One region of the Streptomyces polyrhachis genome, then DNA from elsewhere that is predicted to be linked to it. Evidence: riboswitches for the same ligand, from Rfam matches in the RefSeq annotation. Region 1 holds a riboswitch; the other holds the start of a gene.
The links. Region 1 has a riboswitch for glycine ahead of gcvP (aminomethyl-transferring glycine dehydrogenase). Riboswitches for the same ligand answer to the same signal wherever they lie in the genome.
Positions count from the first base shown of each region.

Region 2: another riboswitch for glycine. It lies ahead of gcvT (glycine cleavage system aminomethyltransferase GcvT); the one in region 1 lies ahead of gcvP (aminomethyl-transferring glycine dehydrogenase).

Region 1 covers NZ_JBHSZO010000002.1:29,419-36,920, reverse strand. Annotated here, with positions in the region: gene ACFQLX_RS01275 (hypothetical protein) at 1-534, shown strand, start outside; gene ACFQLX_RS01270 (DUF5999 family protein) at 799-1,005, shown strand; gene gcvP (aminomethyl-transferring glycine dehydrogenase) at 1,134-4,034, opposite strand; glycine riboswitch at 4,199-4,296, opposite strand; gene ACFQLX_RS01260 (PRC-barrel domain-containing protein) at 4,469-4,849, shown strand; gene ACFQLX_RS01255 (DNA polymerase IV) at 4,912-6,294, opposite strand; gene ACFQLX_RS01250 (MerR family transcriptional regulator) at 6,495-7,067, opposite strand; gene ACFQLX_RS01245 (bifunctional nuclease family protein) at 7,226-7,502, opposite strand, start outside.
Region 2 covers NZ_JBHSZO010000017.1:63,676-71,177, reverse strand. Annotated here, with positions in the region: gene ACFQLX_RS12920 (ABC transporter substrate-binding protein) at 1-557, opposite strand, end outside; gene ACFQLX_RS12915 (ABC transporter permease) at 713-1,711, opposite strand; gene ACFQLX_RS12910 (enhanced serine sensitivity protein SseB C-terminal domain-containing protein) at 2,121-2,873, opposite strand; gene ACFQLX_RS12905 (enhanced serine sensitivity protein SseB) at 3,093-3,872, opposite strand; gene ACFQLX_RS12900 (AAA family ATPase) at 3,918-4,589, opposite strand; glycine riboswitch at 4,762-4,868, shown strand; gene gcvT (glycine cleavage system aminomethyltransferase GcvT) at 5,052-6,170, shown strand; gene gcvH (glycine cleavage system protein GcvH) at 6,261-6,638, shown strand; gene glyA (serine hydroxymethyltransferase) at 6,654-7,502, shown strand, end outside.

The sequences.
Region 1 (7,502 bases):
ACCTTCGGCGTACGCCCTTCCCCGCCGCGCGTCCCGGCCGGCCCGCTGACCACCGAACTCTCCCTCCCCGTCCACACCATGGACGGCGTGGGCAGCCGCCGGCCCGGCGCCGCGCGACCGGTGGCGCCCCGTACCCGGCTCAGCGGCTGGCGCTTCCAGCTGCGCGGCCCGGCCGGCCCGCCGGCAGCCGCGGCGCAGGCCGGGCTCACACCCGACGGCTGGGCGTTCTCACACTTCGTGGAGGGTCCGTACGTGACCGCGACCGAACGTGCCTGGCGCCAGGTCGAGTCGCTCCCGGCGCTCTTCCAGGCCCGGCTGCTGTCGATCCCCGAGCTGTACATGCTCACGCTGTGGCTGCACCGCGACACCGCCTCCGACGGCCTCACCGGCCACCCCGCGCCCGAGGACCTGCTCGTCCCCCTGGCCCCGGCGCCCCCGGGCATCGCGGCCCACCGGCCGTACCGCGTCGCGGACTTGCTGCCCCGCCTCAGCGACCGCCTCTCTCCGGCGCCCCTGCTGCGTACGACGGCCTGACCTTCGGTCAGCACAGTCGGCGCCCCCGTGTCGGCCGGACCGCGGGATGCCATCCGAAGGGGTGACCCGGGCCGGGCAACCGTCCGGCCGGGTGATGCGTCCTCCCCCAGGGAGACCAGTCGTCCGGAAATCCCTGCGGAACGACCGCGGTAGGGCAACACTGGGATCCGACCGACCGTCTACGGGGGACACGGGGGAACCGCCATGTACGAGCCAGCCAGTCGCCTCATCAACGGGCAGACGCAGCGAGAGACTTCCACCACCATGTGCCCGCACCAGCCAGCCTGTCCGTCCGCCCTGTCCGCCGACCGCGAGGCGGCCCACCCGGTCGCCCACCACCCGGAGCAGGGGTGGAGCCTGCTGTGCAACGGCGTCCTGCTCTTCGAGGACACCGGGGAGCTGCTGCCCGACGGCAGCATCATCGCCCCGCACCGCCCGCTCGGTACGGGAAGCGTGATCGCGGCGGCCTGACCGCCGTGCTCCCGGGAGCCGGGCTCCCGGAGAAGCACGAGGCCGGCCCGGCGTGTTCGCCGGACCGGCCTCATCCGCGTCTCAACCGACGCCTGGCACCACGGGGTTGACCACCGGTCGCCCGACCGTCAGTTGTCGTACTCGTCCATCGGCGGGCAGGAGCAGACCAGGTTGCGGTCGCCGAAGGCGCCGTCGATGCGGCGCACCGGCGGCCAGTACTTGTCGGCGGCGCTCACCCCGGCCGGGAAGACGGCCTCCTCGCGGCTGTAGCCGTGCTCCCAGCCGCCGCCGAGCGCGGCGGCGGTGTGCGGGGCGCCGGCCAGCGGGTTGTCGGCCTTGTCCCACGCGCCCGAGCCGACCTTGTCGATCTCCGCGCGGATCGCGATCATCGCGTCGCAGAAGCGGTCGATCTCGGCGAGGTCCTCGGACTCCGTCGGCTCGATCATCAGTGTGCCGGCGACGGGGAAGGACATCGTCGGCGCGTGGAAGCCGTAGTCGATGAGCCGCTTGGCGACGTCGTCGATGGACACGCCCGTCGCCTTGGTGAGCGGGCGCACGTCGATGATGCACTCGTGCGCGACCAGGCCGCCGGGGCCGGTGTAGAGCACCGGGTAGTGCGGCTCCAGGCGCTTGGCGATGTAGTTGGCGCTGAGCACCGCGACCTGGGTGGCGCGGCGCAGCCCCTCCGCGCCCATCAGCCGCACGTACGCCCAGGAGATCGGCAGGATGCCCGCGGAGCCCCAGGGGGCGGCGGAGATCGGGCCGACGCCGGTGGCCGGTCCGGCGGTGGGCTGCAGCGGGTGGTTGGGCAGGTACGGGGCGAGGTGCGCGCGCACCGCGACCGGGCCGACGCCGGGGCCGCCGCCGCCGTGCGGGATGCAGAAGGTCTTGTGGAGGTTCAGGTGCGAGACGTCCGCGCCGAACCTGCCCGGCTTGGCCAGGCCCACCAGGGCGTTGAGGTTGGCGCCGTCGACGTAGACCTGGCCGCCCGCCTCGTGCACCGCGGCGCAGACCTCGGTGATCTGCTCCTCGAAGACGCCGTGGGTGGAGGGGTAGGTGACCATCAGCACGGCCAGCTCATCGCGGTGCTTGTCGATCTTGGCGTGCAGGTCCTCGACGTCGACGTCGCCGTCCTCGCGGGTGGCGACGACGACGACCTTCATGCCGGCCATCACGGCGCTGGCGGCGTTGGTGCCGTGCGCGGAGGAGGGGATGAGGCACACGTCGCGCTGCGTGTCGCCGTTGGCTCGGTGGTACGCGCGCACGGCCAGCAGGCCGGCCAGCTCGCCCTGGGAGCCGGCGTTGGGCTGGAGGGAGACCTTGTCGTAGCCGGTGACCTCCGCCAGGCGCTCCTCCAGCTCGTTGATGAGGGTGAGGAAGCCGGCGGCCTGCTCGGCCGGCGCGAAGGGGTGCAGGGCGCCGAACTCCGGCCAGGTGACCGGCTCCATCTCGGTGGTCGCGTTGAGCTTCATCGTGCAGGAGCCCAGCGGGATCATGCCGCGGTCCAGCGCGTAGTCGCGATCGGCGAGCTTGCGCAGGTAGCGCAGCATGGCCGTCTCGGAGCGGTGCTGGTGGAAGACGGGGTGGGTGAGCACCTCGTCGCCGCGCAGCAGGTCCGCGGGGAGTGCCTCGGCGACGGCGGCGTCCAGCGCCTCGACGTCGCCCTGCGTGCCGAAGGCGGACCAGACGGCGGCCAGGTCGGCGCGGGTGGTGGTCTCGTCGCAGGCGATGCCGACGTGGTCGGCGTCGGTCAGGCGCAGGTTGACGCCGGCCTCGCGGGCGGCGGCGACGATCTCGGCGGCGCGGCCGGGGACGCGGGCGGTGAGGGTGTCGAAGTGGGCGCCCTGGGTCAGCTCCACCCCGGCGGCCTCCAGGCCCGCGGCGAGGATCGCGGCGTAGCGGTGGGTGCGCCGCGCGATGGCGCGCAGGCCGTCGGGGCCGTGGTAGACGGCGTACATGCCGGCCATCACGGCGAGGAGCACCTGCGCGGTGCAGATGTTGGAGGTGGCCTTCTCACGGCGGATGTGCTGCTCGCGGGTCTGGAGCGCCAGCCGGTAGGCGGGGCGGCCGTCGACGTCCTTGGAGACGCCGACGAGGCGGCCGGGCAGGCTGCGGGCGAACTTCTCCCGTACGGACATGTAGCCGGCGTGCGGTCCGCCGAAGCCCATCGGGACGCCGAAGCGCTGGGTGTTGCCGACGGCGATGTCGGCGCCCAGCTCGCCCGGGGAGGTCAGCAGCGTCAGGGCCAGGAGGTCGGCGGCGACGGTGACCAGCGCGCCCAGCTCGTGGGCCTGCTCGATGACGGGGCGCAGGTCCCGTACGGCACCGGAGGCGCCCGGGTACTGCAGCAGGACGCCGAAGACGCCGCGCTCGGCGATCTCGGCGGGGATGCCCGCGCCGAGGTCGGCGACGACGACCTCGACGCCGGTGGGCTCGGCGCGGGTCTGGATCACCGCGATCGTCTGCGGCAGGGTGTCGGCGTCGATGAGGAAGACGCCGTTCCTGACCTTGCCCATGCGGCGCGAGAGGGACATGGCCTCGGCGGCGGCGGTGCCCTCGTCGAGGAGGGAGGCGCCGGCGGTGGGCAGGCCGGTGAGGTCGGCCACGACGGTCTGGAAGTTCAGCAGGGCCTCCAGGCGGCCCTGGGAGATCTCCGGCTGGTAGGGGGTGTACGCCGTGTACCAGGCCGGGTTCTCCAGCACGTTGCGCAGGATCACCGGCGGGGTGAAGGTGCCGTGGTAGCCCAGGCCGATCATGGAGGTCAGGACCTGGTTGCGGTCGGCCAGGTCACGCAGCTCGGCCAGCACCTCGGCCTCGGTACGGGCCTCGGGGAGGGCGAGGGACTCGGCGCCCTTGATTACGTCGGGGACGGCGGCGGCGGTCAGCTCGTCGAGGGAGCCGTAGCCGACCTGGGCCAGCATCTTCGCCTCGGCCTCGGCGTCGGGGCCGATGTGGCGCTGCTCGAAGGGGATACCGCGCTCGAGCTCTCCGAGAGAGGGTCCGAGGGAGGAGCGGTGGGTGGCGGACATCGTTAAGGCCTCCTGGTCGCATGACCTTCGAGGGGCGCCTGGGACGGCACCCGAACGGCCTCCCCCTCTGTCATCCAAACCTGAGAGCTTCACCGGGCACGGGCCCGGCTTTCACCGTCGGTGAGGGTCCGGGCGTGCGCCCGGGCCCTGCTTTCCAGAGTGACCTCGTCCGCGCGGTACGTGTGCCTGAGAGATTCCGGGGAGGATTTGCTCCTTCGGCGCCGTCCCGGGGCTCCGGGGCGGACTCTCCCGCGCGGGGTTTGCAGCCGTCCCCCAGCCTACCAGCGGGGGTGGGGGCCGGCCCGGCCCGGGCAGCCGCACCCGGGCCGGGCGCCGCGGCTCCCGGCACCACACGGGTGGTTCCCTCCGGTGGCCGGGGGGCGGATTGTGTCCTTTGGTGGACTCAGCGCAACGGACGAGTGGTTGGAGGGACCGTGCAGAGTGACATCGATCCCCGGAGCCTGATCGGGTGCAAGGCGTTCGACACCCGTGGGACGAAGATCGGCACCGTGGACGAGGTCTACCTCGACGACGCGACCGGGCAGCCGGAGTGGGCGGCGATCCGCACCGGGCTCTTCCACCGGGACGCCTTCGTGCCGCTGGAGCCGAGCGAGCTGGTCTCGGGCGCCCTGCGGATCCCCTTCGAACGGGAACTGATCAAGGACGCGCCGGACTTCGGCGTCGGCCGCCACCTCTCCCCCGAGCAGGAACTCCAGCTCTACCACCACTACGGCATGGCGCTGCCCCCCGCGGGCGGCAAGCCCCCCACCCCGCCCGACCGCGACTTCGGCCGTATCTCCGGCGCGGAGGGCTGAACCCGCCGCCCGATCCCGCACCGGCCGGGCGGTACGGGCCCGGCACGGCCCTCGGGCCGGCCTCAGTCCTGCGGGACCAGGGGCAGCGGCTTTCCCCGCTCCAGCGCCGGATCGTCGGCGGCGAAGGTCAGGACGCGGCCCGGTGGTGAGAGCGGGGTCTCGAAGCGGACCGTGACGCGGCCCAGGCCGCTGCCCTGGACCCAGCCGGGGCCGTGCCCGGTGTGGACCACGTCCACACCGGGCGGCCAGCGGCGCGGCTCGGGGGCCTCCGGGACACCGGCCGCCCCGGGCGGCTCTCCCCCGCCGGACTCCCCGCCGGGCTCCCGGCCGGCCTGCGGTCCGCCTGTGTCCCGTACCGCCGCGATCTCCCGCGCCTCCTGCTCGGCGGCCCGCGCGGCCCGCTCCCCCGCCGCCTGGGCGAAGAGGTCCTCCTGCGTGTAGTCGGCGAGTCCGCTGACGCCCACCCCGAGCAGTCGTACGCCCCCGGTGGTGTCCACGCCCTCCAGCAGCCGCTCCGCCGCCTCGCGCACCACCACCGGGTCGTCGGTGGGGCCGCGCAGGGTCTCGGAGCGGGTGAGCGTGGAGAAGTCGTAGCGCCGGACCTTCAGCACCACCGTGCGCCCCGAGCGCCGCGCACCGCGCAGCCGGCTCACACACCGCTCGGCCAGCCGCGCCACCTCCGCGCGGATGCGCACCCGGTCGTGCAGGTCGACGTCGAAGGTGTCCTCCACGGAGACGGACTTCGCATCCCGCTCGGCGACCACGGGGCGCCGGTCGCGGCCCAGGCCCATGGCGTGGACCCACGAGCCGTGCGCCCTGCCCAGCAGCTGCACCAGCTCCTCCTCGCCGGCCTCGGTGACCTGCTTGACCGTCGTGATCCCGGCCCGGCGCAGCGTCTCCGCGGTGGCCGGCCCCACCCCGGGCAGCGCGCGCACGGACATGGGGGCGAGCAGGGCGGGCTCCGTACCGGGGGTGACGACGAAAAACCCGTCGGGCTTGGCCAGCTCCGAGGCCATCTTGGCGAGCATCTTCGAGCCGGCCAGCCCCACCGACCCGGTCAGCCCCGTGGCCGCCCGGATATCCGCCCGCAGCCGCTCGGCGACGCTCCTGGCGCCGGCGGTGTCCCGGGCCGCTCCGCCGGCCTCCAGATCGACGAACGCCTCGTCCAGGCTCAGCGGCTCCACCAGCGGCGACAGCTCCCCCAGCAGCGCCATGACGCGCTCGCTGATGCTCCGGTAGACCTCGAAGCGCGGCTGGAGGTAGGCGGCGTTGGGGCACAGGCGGCGGGCCTGGGAGGTGGGCATCGCGGAGTGCACGCCGAAGACCCGCGCCTCGTAGGAGCAGGTGGCCACCACGCCGCGGGGGCCGAGGCCGCCGACGATCACGGGCTTGCCGCGCAGGCTGGGCTTGGCGGCCTGCTCGACGGCGGCGAAGAAGGCGTCCATGTCGAGGTGGAGGATCGTGGGCGCCGCCCGCCCCACCGGCTCGGCGGCGCGCCGGGCCGGGCCCGGGGGCGGCTCCCCCGCACCCGGCTGATGCGATCCGGCCGACTCGCGCTGCACAGTCCGAAGGATGCACCACGCCACTGACAACGGCTGCCGGGACGGCGCCCGGGACGGCGCCGCCCGGCTCGGAAAAGGGAGGGTCAGACCGCCCGGCCGCGGCGGCGGGCGGCGAGTTCGTCGGTCTGGTTCTCGCCGGTCAGGGTCTCGCCGGTGTCCACGCACTCGCCCTGGAGCTGGGTCAGCACGCCCTGGACGTCGCGCCAGACCGCGCCGACGGAGATGCCGAAGATGCCCTGGCCGCCCGCGAGGAGTTCGGCCAGCTCGTCCGGCGAGCCGCACTCGTAGACCGTCGCGCCGTCGCAGATCAGCGTCATCTGCTGGAGGTCGGCGCTGGCGCTCGCCGTGAGGTGGCGCACCGCGGTGCGGATGCTCTGCAGCGAGACGCCGGTGTCCAGCAGCCGCTTCACGATCTTCAGCACCACGACGTCGCGCGCCCCGTACAGGCGCTGGGTGCCCGAGCCGTAGGCGGGGCGGACACTGGGCTCGACCAGGCCCGTACGCGCCCAGTAGTCGAGCTGGCGGTAGGTGATGCCGGCCGCGGCGCAGGCCGTGGGCCCGCGGTAGCCGACTGTTTCGCCGGTGCTCACGTCCGCTCTCACCCCCTGCGGGGATCGTCCGTGGAGCGGAAGGGGACCGCCCGCCCCTACCGTCATCTTCTTGCCGGTGACACCCACGCCGACCTCCGCTCCCTGAACTGCCTGTCCGACGGTAGGCAGTCGCCCGGGGCGCGTCAACGAACGCCACACTCGGCACGCCGAGTGATAATCACCCTACGGGTGGTTTACCGCGTCCGCACCGGAGGAAGTGCTCCCTACTGCTGACTCGTCCCGAAATCCTCGGGCGAGATCTGGTCGAGGAACTCACGGAACTTCTCCACCTCGTCCTCCTGCTCGTCCGGGATCGCGATCCCGGCGTCGTCCAGGACCCCGTCGCTGCCGTAGATCGGCGTGCCGGTCCGCAGCGCCAGCGCTATCGCGTCGGAGGGGCGGGCCGAGACCTCGGCGCCGGAGGAGAACACCAGCTCGGCGTAGAAGACCCCCTCGCGCAGGTCCGTGATGCGGACCTCCGTGAGGGTCTGGCCCACCGCG
Region 2 (7,502 bases), on a different contig from region 1:
TTGTACGGGCCCTTGTACTCGCCCTCGGGGTCGAGCACCTGCTGCAGGTAGATCGGACCGCCGGAGAGCACGTCCTGCGCCCAGATGCGCTCGATGCCGTACTTGATGTCCTTGGAGGTGACGGGCTTGCCGTCCTCCCACTTCACGCCGTCCTTCAGCGTGTACTTGTACGTCTTGCCGTCGGCGGAGACCTCGGCCTTGGCCGTGGCCATGTCCGGCACCAGCTCGGTGCTCTCCTTGCCGGGGCCGGCCTTGTACGTGACCAGCTGGCGGGTGTAGTAGCGGGCGAAGTCCCACATGAAGCCGTAGTAGCCGCGCGCGGGGTCGAGGAAGTCGAAGTCCTGCGAGCCGATGAACTTCAGCTCGCCGCCCTTCTTGTCCGAGGGGTTGAAGACCTTGCCGACGGCGCCGTTGAAGGCGAGCTTGGCGGCGGACGCGTCCTTGCCCTCGTCCTTGCCGCCGTCGCCGCCACCGCAAGCTGCGGTCGACAGCAGCGCCGCGACGATGACGGCCGACGCGGCTGCCGTGCGGCGCCTCGATGAGCGATGGGTTGTCACGATGTCGCAACCTCCGTGGTTGACGGGACCCGGGGCGGGCCGCCGGTGCTGTTCCTGTCGCCGCCGGCTACTCGGACTGCCGGAGCGGTGGTGCTGGTGGAGCGGGTGGTACTGGTGGAGCGGTGATGCGGGTGGTGCGGGTGGTGCAGCAGGGCTCAGCGCGAGCCCTTCGGGTCCAGCGCGTCGCGCACGCCGTCGCCGAAGAGGTTGAAGGCCAGGACGGTGACGAAGATGGCCAGACCCGGGATGATCACGAACATCGGGTCGGTCTCGTACGTCGTGATGGCCTTGGACAGCATCTGGCCCCAGGACGCGGTCGGGGGCTTCACACCCACGCCCAGGAAGCTCAGGGCCGCCTCGGTGAGGATGTTGGTCGGGATCATCAGCGTGGTGTAGACGGTGATGGGGGCGATGAGGTTGGGCAGCAGCTCGCGGAAGATGATGTAGCCGCGCCCGGCGCCCAGGCTGGTGGCCGCCTCCACGTACTCGCGCTCGCGCAGCGAGAGGGTCTGGCCGCGCACGATGCGCGCCACGTAGGGCCAGCCGAAGAAGCCGATGACGACGATGAGCACGGCCATGCGCAGGCCCGTACCGGAGAAGCCGGCAACGCTGTTGGGGACGACGGCGATCAGGGCGATGGTGAAGAGCAGCTGCGGGAACGAGAGCAGCATGTCCATCACGCGGCTGATGACCGCGTCGACCCAGCCGCCGAAGAAGCCGGCCACCACGCCGAAGAGCGTGCCCAGCACGACGGCGAACATCGCGGCGAGGAAGGCGACCAGCAGCGAGACGCGGGCGCCGTAGACGACGCGGCTGAAGACGTCGCGGCCGTTGATCGGCTCGACGCCGAACAGGAAGTCCTTGCTGATGCCGCCCCAGTCGCCGGTCGGGGTGCCGAAGAGCGGATCGATGAGCTCCTCGTGGAACTCGTCCGGCGGGTGCCCGAAGAGGCTCACGATGAGCGGCGCGAAGACCGCGACGAGGACGAGGAAGACGACGACGATCCCCCCGGCCAGGGCGACGCGGTCGCGCTTGAGCCTGGTCCAGGCGATCTGCCAGGGAGAGCGTCCCTGGATCGCCTTGGCCGGGACGTCGGCAGCTACATCGACGGCCGCGGTCTCCGCGGCGCTGGTGTCGTGCAAAGGTGCCGTCATGGTGGTGGGGACCCCTCTCGGCCGATGGTGTCCGGCCTGGTACCTGACCGCCCTCGGGCGGCAGGTCTTCATCGCTGGTGCAAGTGGTGCGGGTGGTGCGCCGACGTCCTGTTCCGGTGCCGCGCCGGGACTCTCCTCCCTTGCTGCGGGAGTCTTCATTGCGCCTGCGATCACACACCAGACCTGGCCGGGAATGGATGCGCAACCGTGATGTCCCGTGCGTGTTCCGTTATACGGACAGCCGGGGGTCCTCAGCGGGCCCCCAACTCGGGCCGCGGCAAGGCACTCCGGGGGGAAAGCGGGAGGCCGCGGCGGGCGCGTCTCATTATGTGGACACGAGGGCGGCGGCTGCGACGCCGGGGGTGCGGAGGCGCGGGTGCCGGAGGTGGCTCAGGTGGCGGGGGCCGTGTCAGTACGGCGCCGGGGCCGCGCCCGGGTGGCGGCTCGGCGGCGGGTAGCCGTAGCCGGCGGGGGCGGCCGGGCCGCCCGGGAAGGCGCCGCGGTCGAAGAAGGGGCGGCCGTTGGCCCGCATCCACATCGCGACGGGGTCGTAGTCGTCGGCCAGGGCGACGGAGGAGACCGGCAGCCCGGCGGGGACGGCGGCGACGGAGTCCCGCATCATCGCGCGGGCGGCGGCCACCGACTGCTCGCCGGTGTCGTACAGGTCGAGCCCGATCGCCAGGTACGGCTCGCCGAGGGCCGGCTGCACCCAGGCGCGCGTCAGGGTCCGTACGGCCGGGGTGCGGTGGGCGTTCTGGCCGAGGAGGGCGTAGAACTGCTGGACGTCGACGGACGGCTCCGACAGGCGCAGGGGGCCGGCGGGGAGGGCCTCCAGGCCCGCGACGACGCGGCGCAGGTCCAGCCAGGGCACGCCCACGCCGCCGCCGGGGGCGTGCGGGTCCAGCCACAGGCCCCAGCGGTCCGGGTAGAGCGCGGCGGCGATGTCCCGGCCGGCGACGGTCTCGTGCGCGCGCCGCCAGCCGCTCGCGGCGAGCGCCTCCTCGCCGGTCACACAGGGGACGTAGCCGTGGCCGCCGACCTCCATGGCGCCGTACTGCGCGTCCGTGGAGCCCTTGCGGCCCTGCCAGAGCAGCATCCGCACCGGGCCGTCGCGCAGCGCCGTGAGCAGCCGCTCGTAGACCTCGTAGCGCCCCGGCGCCATCTCACCGACGAGCCGCCCGAGCCCCGTACCCCCGTTCACTTCCCCTCAGCCCCCTCATCCGCCGCGCCTGCCGGGCCCGTGCTCCGGTGGCACCTCACAGGTTAGAACGTCGCCTCGCGCTTGTGTGAGCCGACGGTTGTCTCTCCGTACGAATCAGTCGTGTCAGTCGTGGGCCTGTCGTGCACGGGGCGCGGACCTGTCGTGCATCGGCCGCGGATTTCAGTACGGGCCGCCGAAGAACGGCTTGACCCTGGTCCGCAGCCACTGCACCACCGGATCGCCCGCGGCGGCCTCCATGAAGACCAACTGCACCGGCCAGTCGACCGGTTGGCGCTCCAGCGCGCGGCCGAGCGCGACGAGGGCCGTCTCGCGGGCCTGGGGCGCGGCCGACAGCTCGACCCCGACGAAGAGTTGGGGCGCGCCCGCCTCCACGCTCGCCAACACCCGGCGCGCGGAGCCGACTTCGGGGGTGCGCTCGAACTCCTCGCGGGCGGCGGCCAGGAAGTCCACCGGGTCGTCCTGCCAGTCGGGCTCGTAGAGCCGCACCCGGCCGCCGCTGGGCGCCCCGGGCGCCCCCGCCTGCGCCGTGCGGTCGCGCGCCAGCTCCGCCACCGCGGCGGGCGGCAGCGGTACGCCGACCGCGCCGCCGGGGTTGACCGCGATGCCCAGCTGCGGCGGCAGCCCGCGCGCGAACTCCCGCGCGGGGGCGGCCGTGAAGGACATGTGCGAGCCGACGACGGCGAGGAACTGCTCCTTGGAGGAGAACACCGGCACGTAGGGCGCCCCGCCGATCTCGGTGGTCGCCAGCCGCAGGCGCGTGCTCTGCGGTCCGCCGCCCTGCGGCAGCGGCACCCACAGCAGGCTGCGCCCCAGCACCTCCAGCAGCCGGGGCATGGCGCCGGGCTCGCCCAGGGCGGCGCGCAGCACCTCCTCCAGCTCGTTGGCCGGGAAGGCGGGCTGGTCGAGAAGGGGCGCTTCGGGCAGATCCGGGTAGCTCACGCGGGCGAGCCTAACGGCTGGATCCGCCTCCCAGGGGGCCTCGGCTCACCCGAATCGCAGGACCGCCGATCGGGCGCGCTCGCGGTCGAGCACCACCGCCGAGTCGAACTCCCCCGCCAGCGAGCCGTCCCGCGCCGCCCGCAGCAGCCGTCCCACCGACTGCCGGTGGCGGGCGAAGGCGTACGCCGACACCGTGCGCCCGCGCGAGCGCTGCCCCTCCCAGGCCGTCGTCGCCGGTACGTCCAGGAGCAGCAGGTGCACCCCGCGCCCCTCGCGCCGCGCCGCGCGCACGATCCAGCGGCGCACCCACGCCTGGCTGCCGCAGTCGTGCACCACCAGGCCCGTGCGCGAGCGCAGCGCCCGCCACAGCCCCCGGTAGTGGGCGGCGCGCACCAGCGGCCGGTAGAGCCCGTACGGCAGCGCGCGCCCCAGCCTCGGTCCCAGGCGCAGTTCCAGCGCCCGCTCCCAGCGCTCGCGGGTGTCCTGGGAGTCCACCCGCCAGGCCCCGGGCGGCACCGCGCGCCGCATCAGCGTGGACTTGCCCGCGCCCGGCAGCCCGGAGACCACCACCACGTCCCCGGGGCAGAAGCGCAGCTCCGTGTGCTCGGTCCGCTCGGCCCTGTCAGCCCTGCCTGCCCTGTCAGCCCAGTGCTCGCGGCCGTCTCGCCCGTCGCGGCCCTCACGGCGCAGACGCTGCGCCGGCCGCTCTCCGGTCACCGCGGCGGCCCTTCGTACGGCCGGACCCGGATCCTCCACGTGTTCGTCCCCCTCCGTTCGGTCGTACCCGTGCCAGCCTCGCAAGGACGGGGCCGGGTCACAAGAACCCGCCCCGTCCCGGGGCCGGACCGGTCGTGCGATGATGTGGCCCGTCAACTGCATACCGGCCGCTCGAATCCGCGCGGGAGAGTCCTGGATCCATTGTCTCGCAAGGGATCCGGGCGCCGAAGGAGCAAGTCCCTCCCTGGAATCTCTCAGGCCCCGTACCGCGCGGGCGAGGCAGCTCTGAAAAGCGGGTTTCCGGCTGCGCAGCCCAGCTCTGCGCACCCGAGGCCCCACCCAAGGTGCAAGTCGCCCCCGTCGCGGGGTTGCGGCGAACCTCTCAGGTACCGATGACAGAGGGGGAGGAAGCGCTCGCCGCTGCCCATCCCTGCCCACCTCTGTCTGTCCGGGAGTCCAACCGTGACCACACCCGAACCCCGCCGTACGGCCCTCGACGCCACGCACCGCTCGCTCGGCGCGACGATGACCGACTTCGCCGGCTGGGACATGCCCCTGCGCTACGCCAGCGAGCGCGACGAGCACAACGCCGTGCGCACCCGCGCCGGCCTCTTCGACCTCTCCCACATGGGCGAGATCACCGTGACCGGCCCGCAGGCCGGCGAGCTGCTCGACTACGCGCTGGTCGGCCGGCTCTCCGTGCTGGGCGTGGGCCGCGCCCGCTACACGCACATCTGCCGGGAGGACGGCGGCATCCTGGACGACCTGATCGTCTACCGCCTGGGCGACGAGGAGTTCATGGTCGTCGCCAACGCCTCCAACGCCCAGGTCGTCCTGGACGCCCTCACCGAGCGCGCCCCCGGCTTCGACGCCGCCGTACGCGACGACCGCGACGCCTACGCGCTGATCGCCGTCCAGGGCCCCGAGGCGCCGGGCATCCTGGCCTCGCTCACCGACGCCGACCTCGACGGGCTGAAGTACTACGCCGGCCTGCCCGGCACCGTCGCCGGCGTCGAGGCGCTCATCGCGCGCACCGGCTACACCGGCGAGGACGGCTTCGAGCTGTTCGTCCGCCCGGCCGACGCCGTCGCCCTGTGGGAGGCGCTGACCGAGGCGGGCGCGGGCGCCGGACTCATCCCGTGCGGGCTCTCCTGCCGCGACACGCTGCGCCTGGAGGCGGGCATGCCGCTGTACGGGCACGAGCTGACCACCGACCTGACGCCCTTCGACGCCGGTCTGGGCCGGGTCGTGAAGTTCGACAAGCCGGTGGACTTCGTCGGCCGCGAGGCGCTGGAGCAGGCCGCCGAGCGCGCCGAGTCCGCGCCGCCGCGCGTGCTGGTGGGCCTGGTGGCCGAGGGCCGCCGGGTGCCGCGGGCCGGTTTCGACGTGGTCGCGGGCGGTGAGGTCATCGGCACCGTCACCTCCGGCGCCCCCTCCCCCACCCTGGGCAGCCCGATCGCGATGGCGTACGTGGACGCCGCGCACGCCGTGCCGGGCACGGCGGGTGTCGGGGTGGACATCCGCGGCACGCACGAGCCGTACCAGGTCGTGGCGCTGCCGTTCTACAAGCGCGAGCGCTAGGCCGCGTTCTTCCGTACCGCACGGCCCCGCGCCTCCGTACCGCAGCACTCCCGTACGCACCATCCTCACGTATCCAGGAGAATCACCCCCATGAGCAACCCCACGCAGCTTCGCTACAGCAAGGAACACGAGTGGCTCTCGCCCGCCGAGGACGGCGTGGCCACCGTCGGGATCACCTCCCACGCCGCCGACGCGCTCGGTGACGTGGTCTACGTGCAGCTTCCGGAGGTCGGCGACACCGTGACCGCCGGCGAGTCCTGCGGTGAGCTGGAGTCGACGAAGTCGGTCTCCGACCTGTACTCCCCCGTCACCGGTGAGGTCGTCGAGGCCAACCAGGACGTCGTGGACGACCCGGCCCTCGTCAACAGCGCGCCCTTCGAGGGCGGTTGGCTCTTCAAGGTCCGCCTCGCGGGCGAGCCCGACGACCTGCTGTCCGCCGACGAGTACACCGCGTTCACCGCGGGCTGAGGGACGTAACCGATCATGGACCTTCTCAACGGATCCCTTCACGAGGTCGACCCGGACGTCGCGGCCGCCGTCGACGCCGAGCTGCGCCGCCAGCAGGACACGCTGGAGATGATCGCCTCGGAGAACTTCGCCCCGGTGGCGGTGCTCCAGGCGCAGGGCTCGGTGCTGACCAACAAGTACGCCGAGGGCTACCCGGGCCGGCGCTACTACGGCGGCTGCGAGCACGTCGACGTCATCGAGGACCTCGCCCGCGACCGGATCAAGGCGCTCTTCGGCGCCGAGGCCGCGAACGTGCAGCCCCACTCGGGCGCCTCGGCCAACGCGGCGGCGATGTTCGCCGTGCTCAAGCCGGGCGACACCATCCTGGGCCTGGACCTGGCGCACGGCGGCCACCTGACCCACGGCATGAAGATCAACTTCTCCGGCAAGCTCTACAACGTGGCCGCCTACCACGTGGACGCCGAGACCGGGCAGGTCGACATGGCCGAGGTCGAGCGCCTCGCCAAGGAGCACCGCCCGCAGCTGATCATCGCGGGCTGGTCGGCGTACCCGCGTCAGCTGGACTTCGCGGAGTTCCGGCGGATCGCCGACGAGGTCGGCGCGCTGCTGATGGTGGACATGGCGCACTTCGCCGGCCTGGTGGCCGCGGGGCTGCACCCCAACCCGGTGCCGTACGCGGACATCGTCACCACCACCACGCACAAGACCCTCGGCGGTCCGCGCGGCGGCGTCATCCTGTCCAAGCAGGAGCTGGCCAAGAAGATCAACTCCGCGGTCTTCCCCGGTCAGCAGGGCGGTCCGCTGGAGCACGTGATCGCGGCCAAGGCGGTCGCGTTCAAGATCGCGGCGGGTGAGGAGTTCAAG